Regions from separate parts of the Cupriavidus sp. SS-3 genome, predicted to be linked through region 1. Evidence: predicted binding sites of a transcription regulator. Region 1 holds the regulator's gene; the other holds the start of a gene.
What was found. The regulator NrdR, encoded in region 1, represses ribonucleotide reductase genes. The targets are predictions, from matches to a motif close to CACNANATNTNGTG.

Region 1 (6,115 bases):
TTTCCTCCCATAGTTCGGCCTCGGCCCCGACCGGGGTGCTGCTCTGCCAGCTCACGCCGTAGTACAGCACCACGGCCAGCAGCAGGTGCATGAGCAGCGCGAGCAGGAAGGAACGCAGGGTTCCCCGCTCCTTGACCGGCTGGTAGGGATAGGCGGCGGCGGTCGTCATCAAGCGCAACGGCAATCGGATAGGTGCTTCAATACGTCAGGAGGTCTTGGACTTGACCATCAGGCCCACGCGCTTGACGCCGTCGGCTTTCAGGACCGACATCACGTCCAGCACCGCCTCGTACTTGACCGCGCGGTCGGCGGCGATCACCACCGGCTGGTCCGGGTTCTCGTTCTGGCGCTGGTGGACGAAGTCCAGCAGGCCCTGCTTGTCGAGCTTGCGTTCGAAGGCGTTGCCGGCGGTGTCCTTGCCGCGCGCGGTGAGCTGGCCGTCTTCATGCACGGTGACGACGATCGGGGGCGCCTTCTGCTGCGGCGTGGCATTGGCCACGGTGGGCAGGTCGACGGTGGCGGGGCTGACGATCGGCGCTGCCACCATGAAGATGACCAGCAGCACGAGCATGACGTCGATATACGGCACGACGTTGATCTCGGCGCTGGCCCGGCGGCGCGAGCCGCCGCGGCGCTGAATGGCTGCCATTGCAGGACTCCTGGAAACGCCGGCCCGGGCTCACCGCCCGGGCCGTTGATAGGGAATACGGTTAGCGGGTCTGCCGCTGCAGGATGTTCAGGAACTCTTCCATGAAGCTCTCGAAGCGGATCGCCAGACGATCGATTTCGGTGGCATAGCGGTTGTAGGCAATCACTGCCGGGATCGCCGCGAACAGGCCGATCGCGGTCGCCACCAGCGCTTCGGCGATGCCGGGCGCCACCGACGCGAGCGTCGCCTGCTGCACATTGGACAAGCCGCGGAACGCGTTCATGATCCCCCACACCGTGCCGAACAGGCCGATATACGGGCTCACCGAACCGACCGAGGCCAGGAACGGCAAATGCGATTCGAGCACGTCCATCTCGCGCTGGTAGGCCGCGCGCATGGCGCGGCGGGCGGCGTCGAGCAGCGCGCCGGCCTCGTTGCCGCGCTCGCGCGCCTTCAGGAACTCGCCCATGCCGGATTCGAAGATCCGTTCCAGCGCACCGGTGTTGTGGCGGTTGTTGACGGCACTGTTATAGAGCGCCTGCAGGTCGCCGCCGGCCCAGAAGTCGCGCTCGAAGCCTTCGGTCTGGGTGCGCGCCGAACGCACCGCCAGGTGCTTGCGGAAGATATAGGTCCACGAAAACAGCGACATGACGAGCAACAGCGCCATGACGGCCTGTGCCAGCACGCTGGCGTGGAGCACCAGCGTTACGATCGACATGTCTTGCGTGACGGTCACGGGATTCATCGTGCTGACTTGATGGTGGCTAGAACGGGGTCGGGGATCGGGGCGGGGCGGAAAGTGCTTTTGTCGACGCAGCCAACGCGGATCGCGCCGGTCGCGAGCATCAGCTCGCCACGCCAGGCTTCCTGGGTGAACTGCACCGAAGCCGGGCCGACCCGGTCGATGCGCGTGCGGATCTCAAGCTGGTCGTCCAGCCGGGCGGGCGCATTGTAGTCCACCGCCGTACTGCGGACGATGAAGACCACGCCCGCCTGGTCGGCGAGCGCCTGCTGTTCGATGCCGAGCGAGCGCAGCCACTCGGTGCGGGCGCGCTCGAAGAACTTGAGGTAGTTGGCGTAGAACACTACGCCGCCTGCATCGGTGTCTTCCCAGTACACCCGCAGGGTCCAGACAAAGTTTGGCATGGCCGCGATTGTAACGGAGAGCGATACCCGTTTCGTGTAAACCCGCAGGACGACTTTGCAACAGCAAGTTGCTGGCCAGGGCCGCGCCAGCCCTTGCCAGCCCTCGGCTGGCGGGTCCACGGCTTGCGGCGGGCGGCCGCCTCGCGCTACACTGCGCGCAACCATTCCATCTTGCGCGACTGGCGAAGTCAGTGGGCACTACCACGAGGAAGCGCAAGTTCTCTGGCGTGAAGTTTCCAAACGCCATGGCGTTGACGCGAGTCATGCCTGCCGCTCGCCTGGGCAGCGAATGGGAAGCAGGGTGCGCCTGCGCCGACGGCCAAGCCGCCGGTGCCGGTCGCCGCTAGCCTTCCCCGCGCGCCCTACCCCCGATGCCTGCATCGGATTCCCTTTTTTCAGACGAGTTTCGCCATGTTCGAACGCAGCCGTTTTACGATCGACCAGATCGACCCCGAGGTCTTTGCCGCCATCCAGCAGGAAAACCAGCGCCAGGAAGACCACATCGAGCTGATCGCCTCCGAGAACTACACCTCGCCCGCGGTGATGGCCGCGCAGGGTTCGCAGCTGACCAACAAGTACGCCGAGGGCTATCCCGGCAAGCGCTACTACGGCGGTTGCGAGTATGTCGACATCGTCGAGCAGCTGGCCATTGACCGCGTCAAGCAGCTGTTCGGCGCCGAAGCCGCCAACGTCCAGCCCAACTCGGGCTCGCAGGCCAACCAGGGCGTGTACTTCGCCGTGCTCAAGCCGGGCGACACCATCATGGGCATGAGCCTGGCCGAAGGCGGCCACCTGACCCACGGCATGGCGCTGAACATGAGCGGCAAGTGGTTCAACGTGGTCAGCTACGGCCTCAACGCCCAGGAAGACATCGACTACGACGCGCTGGAAAAGCTGGCGCAAGAGAAGAAGCCCAAGCTGATCATCGCCGGCGCCTCGGCCTTCGCGCTGCGCATCGACTTCGAGCGTATCGGCAAGGTCGCCAAGTCGATCGGTGCCTACTTCATGGTCGACATGGCCCACTACGCCGGCCTGATCGCCGCGGGCGTCTACCCGAACCCGGTACCGCACGCCGACTTCGTCACCACCACCACCCACAAGAGCCTGCGCGGCCCGCGCGGCGGCGTGATCCTGATGAAGGCCGAGCACGAGAAGGCGATCAACTCGTCGATCTTCCCGGGCATCCAGGGCGGCCCGCTTATGCACGTGATCGCCGGCAAGGCGGTGGCGTTCAAGGAAGCGCTGACGCCGGAGTTCAAGGAATACCAGCAGCAGGTGGTGAAGAACGCCGCGGTGCTGGCCGAGACCCTGATCGCGCGCGGCCTGCGCATCGTCTCGGGCCGCACCGAAAGCCACGTGATGCTGGTCGACCTGCGCGCCAAGAACATCACCGGCAAGGAAGCCGAGCGCATCCTGGGCGAGGCGCACCTGACCGTGAACAAGAACGCGATTCCGAATGACCCGGAAAAGCCGTTCGTCACCTCCGGCATCCGCGTGGGCTCGCCGGCCATGACCACGCGCGGCTTCAAGGAAGAAGAAGCCCGCATCGTCGGCAACCTGATCGCCGACGTGCTGGACAACCCGCACGACGCCGCCAACATCGCCGCGGTGCGCGAGCAGGTGTCGGCCCTGACCAAGCGTTTCCCGGTCTACGGCTGACGCGCCCAGGCCGCCCGCGCGCACGCGCACGGGCGGCCGGCAGCTCCGCGGTCCGTGCCACCCCCGGCGCAGGTCGCGGGCCTCGCCAACCCGCCCCGCCGCCGCAGAACGACAACACGGACAAGGCGATGGGGTTCAACTGAAGGTGGTCCGGCATGAAATGCCCCTTTTGCGGTCATTCCAATACCCAGGTTCTCGACACCCGCATGTCGGAAGACGGCGATGCCGTGCGCCGGCGCCGCCGCTGCGAAGCCTGCGATCGCCGCTTCACCACCTATGAGCGGATCGAGCTGTTCTTCCCCGCCATCGTCAAGAAAAACGGCTCGCGCGTGGACTACGCCCGCGCCAAGCTGAAGGATTCGATGCGCCTGGCGTTGCGCAAGCGCCCGGTCTCGGCCGAAGCCATCGACGAAGCCATTACCCGGATCGAGGAAAAACTGCTGGCCCTGGGCGAGAAGGAAATCCCCAGCAGCCAGGTCGGCGAACTGGTGATGCGCGAGCTGCGCAAGCTCGACAAGATCGCCTATATCCGCTTCGCCTCGGTCTACCGCAGCTTTGAAGACGTGTCCGAATTCTCGGACGTGCTGGCCGAAGTCACCGCCGGCAGCGGCAAGCGCTGACGCCTGCGTCTTCTGCTACCAGCACTGCGCCGACGCCACGCCGGCGCGCATCCCCGTGTTCCCCTGCAGCCCCAGGTGGTTGATGGTATAGCTGCCGCAGTCGTCCCCCGCCTGCGCGCCGACCGGCGTTGCCGTCGCGCTGTAGCTGGTCGCAGGATTGCCGGCCACCACGCTCAGCTGGTAGTAGGCCTGGCCGCCTGACTGGACCGCCACCGGGAACGCCGCGCCGGCATATCCCAGCGCCGCGGGCGTGCCGCCATAGACGTTCTGCGTGCTGAACAGCCGCTCCTGGCGCGCCGCGAGATCCAGCAAGGCGGTCTTGGCGTCGGTGCGGCGCGACTTGCGCACGTGTTCGGTGTAGGACGGGTAGGCGATCGCGGCCAGGATCGCGGCGATCGCCACCGTGATCATCAGCTCGATCAGCGTGAAGCCGGCGGCGGCACGCCGCGGCGATGGGGATGCGGACAGGTTCATGGGCGTCAGCGCAGGCGTATCCAGTTGAGGCGGGCGCCGGCGCCATTGGCGCCGGGGTTGATCTGGGTGATGGCGCCGCTGCCGCCCACGGTCTGCTGCACCAGGTAGGGCCGCTTCTTCGCCGTCACCACCGACGGCGTGCCGGTGCCGCTCAGGCCGATGCCGCTGACGATGCCGTTGTTCAGCAACGGGAAGGTGCTGCTGTTGGTGCTGCTGAAGAACGACTGCGCGGCCGCGCCGCCCGAGCCCATCGACACGCCCATGGTAAAGCCCGACGGCACCTCGGCATTGCACGACAGCGCCTGCGACAGCGCCGAACTGGGCGGGATGGTGGTGTTGACGATCACCATGCCGTAGGCGATCACCGGGTTGTAGATCACCTGCTCGCGCGTGGCCGACGGCAGCGGCAGTTGCCAGCCGTACTTGTTGTTGCCGCTGGCGCAGGCGTTCGAGCCCTGCCAGCACACCTTGCCGGCGCTGACCGTGCGCACCGTGACCGTGCTGCCGGCCGCGCGCCCTTCGGCGGTAATCGACTGCTGCGTCAGGTTGGCGCCGGACAGCGGCCGCGTGGCGCTGGCCAGCGAGGCATAGCGGGCCTGTGCCCCGGCCACGGCGTTCCATCCCGCCATGTCCCAGTCCCACACGCCATACAGTCCCTGCCCGCCCGGCTCGAACACCGCTTCGCTGCCCTGGGTCTGCTCCAGCCGGCGGCCGGTGCCGAACGCCACCACCACGCGCGGCATCGCCGCGGCGCCGGTTCCGGTGCCGGGCACCGAGCCCACCGCCACCCTGGTGGAGATCGGCTTGCCGCCGGTCTGCATCAGCGGGCGGCTGCCGGCGCGCCAGTGGTCCGGATTGTCCGAGGTCAGGTCGAAGCGCCACAGATTGCCGAACACGTCGCCAGCGTAGACGTAGTCGGTGATGTGGTCGCCGTCGAGGTCGGCCGGCGTGACATAGGCAATGCCGTTGCGGCTGCTGGCGCCGGCCGGGTCCTGCTGCGGCCCGTAGCCGGTGCCGAGATAGCGGAAGCTGCGCGAGCCGTCGGCCGGGTCGACCAGCATGATGAAGAGCCCGGCCGAGCCGCTCTTGCTGCCCAGGCCGTTGCCGAACAGCACCGCCCACTGGCCGTTGTGCAGGCGGCGGATCACGGGCGTGCCATAGGTGTTGCCGAGGTTGTCGCCGCACGCGCTATCGCCGGTGCACTGCAGCGTGTTGTTCCACTCGCCGATCACCGTGGCGCTGGCCGCCGCCGGGGTATCGCTGAAGCGTTCCGGATCGGTCACGTCGAGCGCGTAGAGCGCGCCGCCGGTCGCGGCCGCGGTCTTGCTGGCGAGCGGGCCGCCGCGGTTCGCGCCCGGCCCCAGGCCGCCGACCAGCCAGGTATGCCAGGCACCGGCGTAGTAGAGGTCGCCGGTGCCTGGCGTGGCATCGACAAACAGGTTGTGCACGTATTGCGGCGAACTGTAGGCGAGCGCCGCATTCGTCGACTGGATGGTGTCTAGCACCGCGCCGGGCATGTACGCCAGCACCTCGCGCCCGTCGTTGGGCTTGCTGGCGTCGTTGCCGA
Region 2 (6,115 bases), on a different contig from region 1:
GTCGGTCAGCGTGTCGATGAACGGGATCAGGAACTCGTCCTTGTCGCGGATCGACTGCACTTCGTGGTACGCGTTGAAGATCTCGGCTTCGTTCAGGCCCAGCGATTCAACGATGTACTGGTAGGCGTGCGTATGGATGGCCTCTTCAAAGGCCTGGCGCAGCAGGTACTGGCGGCATTCCGGCGCGGTGATCTGGCGGTAGGTGCCCAGCACGATGTTGTTGGCGGCCAGCGAGTCGGCGGTGACGAAGAAGCCGAGGTTGCGCTTGATGATGCGGCGCTCGTCTTCGGTCAGGCCGTTGGGGTCTTTCCACAGGGCGATGTCGCGGGACATGTTGATTTCCTGCGGCATCCAGTGGTTGGCGCAGCCGGCCAGGTACTTTTCCCACGCCCACTTGTACTTGAACGGGACGAGTTGGTTGACGTCGGTCGAGCCGTTGATGACGCGCTTGTCGGCGGCGTTGACGCGGCGGTTGCTCTGCGCGGCGGCGGCGTTGGGGTTGTTGCCCAGGATGCCGGCTTGCGTGGCGCTCGGCGGCAGGACGCCTTGCTGGTCGGCCGTGGTGGTGGCGGCAGCGGGTTGCAGGGCAGGCTGCTGTGCGGCCTGCGGGGTGGCGTCAACGTCGTCCCAATTTAGCATCGTCATATTCTCCTATTCAGTCCAATCGCATTCTGTGAGCTACCAAGCGTCTACAGGGGCGCATCTCTACATCTCTTTCCTTCGCAGTCTTCAAAAAAACTGCAAAGGAAAGAGAAGGGCCTTGCGGCCCTTCCGTTACTTCTGATTACTTCGAAGGCTTAGCCGGCGTGCGCCTAATCGTCTCCACCGTAGTGGTGTTGGGACGGCGCTGCGCCTCACGCACCGGAATGAACTGCCCATTTCCTGCGTCGCGGCCAATCTTCTGAGGGGGCGGGGTCTTCTTGGACATCCCAATCTCCTTCAAAAAGCTTCGCACTAACTTGGCGTGCTCCGGTGCTAAGATCCGTTTGCCCAACGATGCCGGAGGGCCAAAGGTCTAGTGCCTTAACCTTCAGCCTTGTTGCAAAGCCCGCGGTGTTCCACCACCGCGGGCTTTTTCTTTTACTGGCAGGCTTCGCACTCTTCAAAGCCAGGATCACCCGGGCGCATCGTGCAGACCGCGCCTTCGGCTTCCGGCATGGCCGGGGCCGATGCGGCCGCCGCATCCAGGGCGGAGCCGCTGTCGCTGCCCGACGACACTGCGTTCAGCGAGCCGCGCGACACGGTGGACTTCTCCACGTGCGTCGCAGCCATGGTGCGCAGGTAGTAGGTGGTCTTCAGGCCGCGCAGCCAGGCCAGCTTGTAGGTGTCGTCCAGCTTCTTGCCCGAGGCGCCGGCCATGTAGATGTTCAGCGACTGGGCCTGGTCGATCCACTTCTGGCGACGGCTTGCAGCTTCCACCAGCCAGGTCGGCTCCACTTCGAACGCGGTGGCGTAGATGTCGCGCAGGTCTTGCGGAATGCGGTCGATGCGCGACAGCGAGCCATCGAAGTACTTCAGGTCGGCAACCATCACTTCGTCCCACAGGCCGCGTTCCTTCAGGTCGCGCACCAGGTAGTCGTTGACCACGGTGAACTCGCCCGACAGGTTGGACTTGACGTACAGGTTCTGGAAGGTCGGCTCGATGCAAGCGGACACGCCGATGATGTTCGAAATGGTCGCGGTCGGGGCGATCGCGATGCAGTTCGAGTTGCGCATGCCGTGCTGCTTGATGCGGGCGCGCAGTGCATCCCAGTCCATCGTGCTGGACAGGTCCACTTCCAGGTAGCCGCCGCGCTCTTCGGCCAGCAGCTTGAGCGAGTCTTGCGGCAGGATGCCACGGTCCCACAGCGAGCCTTCATAGGTGCTGTAGCGGCCGCGCTCTTCGGCCAGCTCGGTCGAAGCCTGGTAGGCGTAGTAGCACACCGCTTCCATCGAGGTATCGGCAAACTTGACGGCGGCGTCGCTGGAGTACGGCGTGCGCAGCACGTGCAGGCAGTCCTGGAAGCCCATGATGCCCATGCCGACCGGACGGTGGCGCAGGTTGGAATTGCGCGCCTTGTCCACGGCGTAGTAGTTGATGTCGATCACGTTGTCGAGCATGCGCATGGCGGTGCGCACGGTCTTCTGCAGCTTGGCGTGATCCAGCGCGTAGGTGCCGTCGGCCTGCTTCGCCATGTGGGCGACCAGGTTGACCGAGCCCAGGTTGCACACGGCGATCTCGCTCTCATTGGTGTTGAGCGTGATTTCCGTGCACAGGTTGGAGCTGTGCACCACGCCCACGTGCTGCTGCGGGCTGCGGATGTTGCACGGATCCTTGAAGGTGATCCACGGGTGGCCGGTTTCGAACAGCATGCCCAGCATCTTGCGCCACAGTTGCAGCGCCGGCAGCTTCTTGAACAGCTTCAGTTCGCCGCTGGCGGCCTTGGCTTCATAGCCCAGGTAGGCCTTTTCGAATTCCTTGCCGACCTTGTCGTGCAGGTCCGGGCAGGTGGCGGGCGAGAACAGGGTCCACTCGCCGCCTTCCATCACGCGCTTCATGAACAGGTCCGGAATCCAGTTGGCCGTGTTCATGTCGTGGGTGCGGCGGCGGTCGTCGCCGGTGTTCTTGCGCAGCTCCAGGAATTCTTCGATGTCCAGGTGCCACGTTTCCAGGTAAGCGCAGACGGCGCCCTTGCGCTTGCCGCCCTGGTTCACGGCCACGGCGGTGTCGTTCACCACCTTCAGGAACGGGACCACGCCTTGCGACTTGCCGTTGGTGCCCTTGATGTGCGAGCCCAGCGCGCGCACGTTGGTCCAGTCATTGCCCAGGCCGCCGGCAAACTTGGACAGCAGCGCGTTTTCCTTCAGCGCTTCATAGATGCCTTCCAGGTCGTCCGACACGGTGGTCAGGTAGCACGACGACAGCTGCGAGCGGCGGGTGCCGGAGTTGAACAGGGTCGGCGTGGATGACATGAAGTCGAACGACGACAGCAGCTGGTAGAACTCGATGGCGCGCGCTTCGCGGTCCTTCTCGTTCAGCGCCAGGCCCATGGCCACGCGCATGAAGAAGGCCTGCGGCATTTCGATGCGGGTTTCATCGATATGCAGGAAGTAGCGGTCGTACAGGGTCTGCAGGCCCAGGTAGTTGAACTGGAAGTCGCGGCCGGCGTCCAGCGCGGCGCCCAGGCGGGCCAGGTCATAGGTGGCCAGCTTTTCGTCCAGCAGCTCGGCTTCGATGCCGCGGGCGATGAACTTGGGGAAGTACTCGGCGTAGCGGGCCGACATCTCCGACTGGGTCACTTCGGTGCCCAGGATTTCCTTGCGGATGGTGTGCAGCAGGATGCGGGCGGTGACCTGGCTGTAGTCCGGGTCCTTTTCGATCAGGGTACGCGCGGCCAGGATGGCGGAGTCGTACACCTGCGTCATCGGCACGCCTTCGTACAGGTTCTTCAGGGTTTCCTTCAGGATCGGCTCGGCGCTGACGGCATCGCCCAGGCCGGAGCAGGCGTTGTCGATCAGGGCGTGCAGCGCGACGATGTCCAGCGGCTTGGTCACGCCGGCGTCGGTCACGTTGATGCTGATGCCGGCTTGCTGGACGCGAGCCACGGCCTCGGCGCTGGCACTGGCGCGCTCTGCCTTGCGCTTTTCGCGGTACAGCACGTAGGCGCGTGCGACTTCATGCTCGCCCGAGCGCATCAGCGACAGTTCGACCTGGTCCTGCACGTCTTCGATATGGATGGCGCCACCGCTCGGGCGGCTGCGCACCAGCGCGCGCACCACGTTGTCGGTCAGCTGCTCGACGATCTCGCGCACGCGCGCGCTCGCGGCGCCCTGCCCGCCGTTGACGGCGAGGAAGGCCTTGGTCATGGCAACGGCGATCTTGGACGGCTCGAACGCCACCACGGCACCGTTGCGACGAATGATCTTGTGATCCGGGTAATTCGTGGTCGCGGCGCTGGGGGTCTGCTGCGTGGTCGAAGCCTGGTTGGCAACGCCGGCGGCGGCGCCACCCGTGGTGATTTCGTTCTGGGCCGTTTGCATGAGAACTCCTGTTTTTACCCTGGCAATAAGAGACAAAAGAGTCCCTGGCGAAATGCGGCGAAAAAGAACGTCCCTCCCGGCTGCATAGCGGGTGCGACAGACTGCCTTTACGTGAACATTTCGCCAGGGACTCTTGTGATGCCGACCTTGCGGGGAGGTTTGCAGTCGATGCGCGAACTTCGCGGCTGCTGCCTCGCTCTTGGGGCCGGCTCCCCGGTTTGACTACTAGATATAGTGTGTGACGCGGAAAACTGGGCTAAGTATAGTGAAACGAATCCGAATGACCAGTCTTGACAACCGCTATTTCGGGAACGCCGGCGGCTGTGCGGCAGCGCCACATGCCCGCAAGCCTAGTACTCGCAAGGGTTTCGGCCAGACCGTTCGCAACTGCACATTTCACAAAAATTTTTTTGATTGTTGCTAGGTTGCGATAGCCCCACACGGACGTGGGGCATGTGTGCCGGGATGGGGCGCACTAGGGCGGGGAATGACGTCACGAATCCGTCACATGCCCTGTGGCACCCGGGCATTGGTAGGGCAGCATGCCCGGCGCCACGCCGGCCTGTCTGGCAAACCGCGCCCAGTCGAAATGCGGGCCGGGATCGGTCTTCCGGCCCGGCGCGATGTCGCTGTGGCCGGCAATCGCGCGGACCGGGTAAGCGGCCATCAGCGCGGGCACCAGCGCGGCCACGGTGTCGTACTGGGCTGTGGTGAACGGCAGGTCGTCGCAGCCCTCGATCTCGATGCCGATCGAAAAATCGTTGCAGCGCGCGCGGCCGAAGAAGTCTGACTGCCCGGCATGCCAGGCGCGCTGCGTGCACGGCACGAACTGCACCAGTTCGCCCGTGCGCGTCACCAGGAAGTGCGCCGACACCTGGACCTGGTGGATGGTGGCAAAGAACGGGTGCTTGTCGGGATCGAGCCGGTTCTGGAAGAAGGCCTCGATGTCGCCGCTGCCGAACTGGCCGGGCGGCAGGCTGATGTTGTGCAGCACCACCAGGTCCACCGGCATGCCGTCCGGGCGCGCGTCGAAATTGGGCGACGGCACGCGCCGGGCGGCGGGCACCCAGCCGTCGGCATCGGGCAGATAGGACGAAGGCGCGGGCGCGGTCATGGCGTGCCCTCGCCTTCCACGGCGCCGCGGTCGCCAGCGTCCATGGCCTCGCGGATGCCCAGCTGCTGGATGCGGTAGCGCAGCTGGCGCAGGTTCAGGCCCAGCAGCGGCGCGGCCGCGGTGCGGTTGAAGTTGGTCTGCGCCAGCGCCTGCAGGATCAGTTCGCGCTCTACGGCTTCCAGCCTGGCGGGCAGGTCGATCGGGAAGACGATGCCGCGGCAGGCGCGCTCGGCGGGGTCGCCGGCAGGCTCGGGGTCGGGCACGGCGGCAGCGGCCGCCGGTGGCGGCTCGGCCGGAACCAGCGCAGGCGTGGCGGCGGCCGGCGCGGCGCCGCCCGCTGCCGTGCCCCATGGCGCATAAGGGTATGGCGCCACCGGCTGCGGCACCATCGCCGGCGCCGGCGCCGGCATCAGCCCGGCGCGCCCGGCGCCCGCGTCCAGCGGCCCCAGGTCGGCCAGTTCGATGTCGTCGCTCTCGGCAAACGCGTAGGCGCGCTCGAGCAGGTTTTCCAGCTCGCGCACATTGCCCGGGAACGGATAGGCCGCCAGCCGCTGCAGCGCCGCCGGCGACAGCCGCTTGGGGTGCGCATCGCCGTAGCGCACCGCCAGGTGGTCCAGGATGGCGCGCGCCAGCACCGGGATGTCTTCGCCGCGCTCGCGCAGCGTGGGCATGCGCAGCGCCAGCACGTTCAGCCGGTAATACAGGTCTTGACGGAACTGCCCCGCCGCCACCATCGCGGCCAGGTCCTTGTGGCTGGCGCACATCACGCGCACGTCGACGGCGTCTTCGCGGCTGGCGCCGATCTTGCGCACGCGGCGCTCCTGCAGCGCGCGCAGCAGCTTGACCTGCATCGGCAACGGCAGGTCGGCCACTTCGTCGAGCAGCAGCGTGCCGCCGTTGGCGGCCTGGAAGAAGCCGCCGCGCTCGGCATCGGCGCCGGTGAACGCCCCTTTGACGTAGCCGAAGAACTCGGACTCCATC

Region 2: a site for NrdR is predicted at 4,244-4,257, ahead of U9J39_RS21000 (ribonucleoside-diphosphate reductase subunit alpha). Genes of this name have one in related genera too.

What each region holds. Positions count from the first base shown of each region.
Region 1 is NZ_JAYLVT010000002.1:291,083-297,197, reverse strand. Features, by position in the region: gene tolA (cell envelope integrity protein TolA) at 1-169, opposite strand, end outside; gene tolR (protein TolR) at 206-649, opposite strand; gene tolQ (protein TolQ) at 711-1,394, opposite strand; gene ybgC (tol-pal system-associated acyl-CoA thioesterase) at 1,391-1,795, opposite strand; ZMP/ZTP riboswitch at 1,961-2,086, shown strand; gene glyA (serine hydroxymethyltransferase) at 2,207-3,454, shown strand; gene nrdR (transcriptional regulator NrdR) at 3,610-4,074, shown strand; gene U9J39_RS04705 (type IV pilin protein) at 4,090-4,548, opposite strand; gene U9J39_RS04700 (pilus assembly protein) at 4,554-6,115, opposite strand, start outside.
Region 2 is NZ_JAYLVT010000014.1:75,180-81,294, reverse strand. Features, by position in the region: gene U9J39_RS21010 (ribonucleotide-diphosphate reductase subunit beta) at 1-639, opposite strand, end outside; gene U9J39_RS21005 (hypothetical protein) at 785-928, opposite strand; gene U9J39_RS21000 (ribonucleoside-diphosphate reductase subunit alpha) at 1,081-4,020, opposite strand; gene ampD (1,6-anhydro-N-acetylmuramyl-L-alanine amidase AmpD) at 4,514-5,134, opposite strand; gene U9J39_RS20990 (sigma-54-dependent transcriptional regulator) at 5,131-6,115, opposite strand, start outside.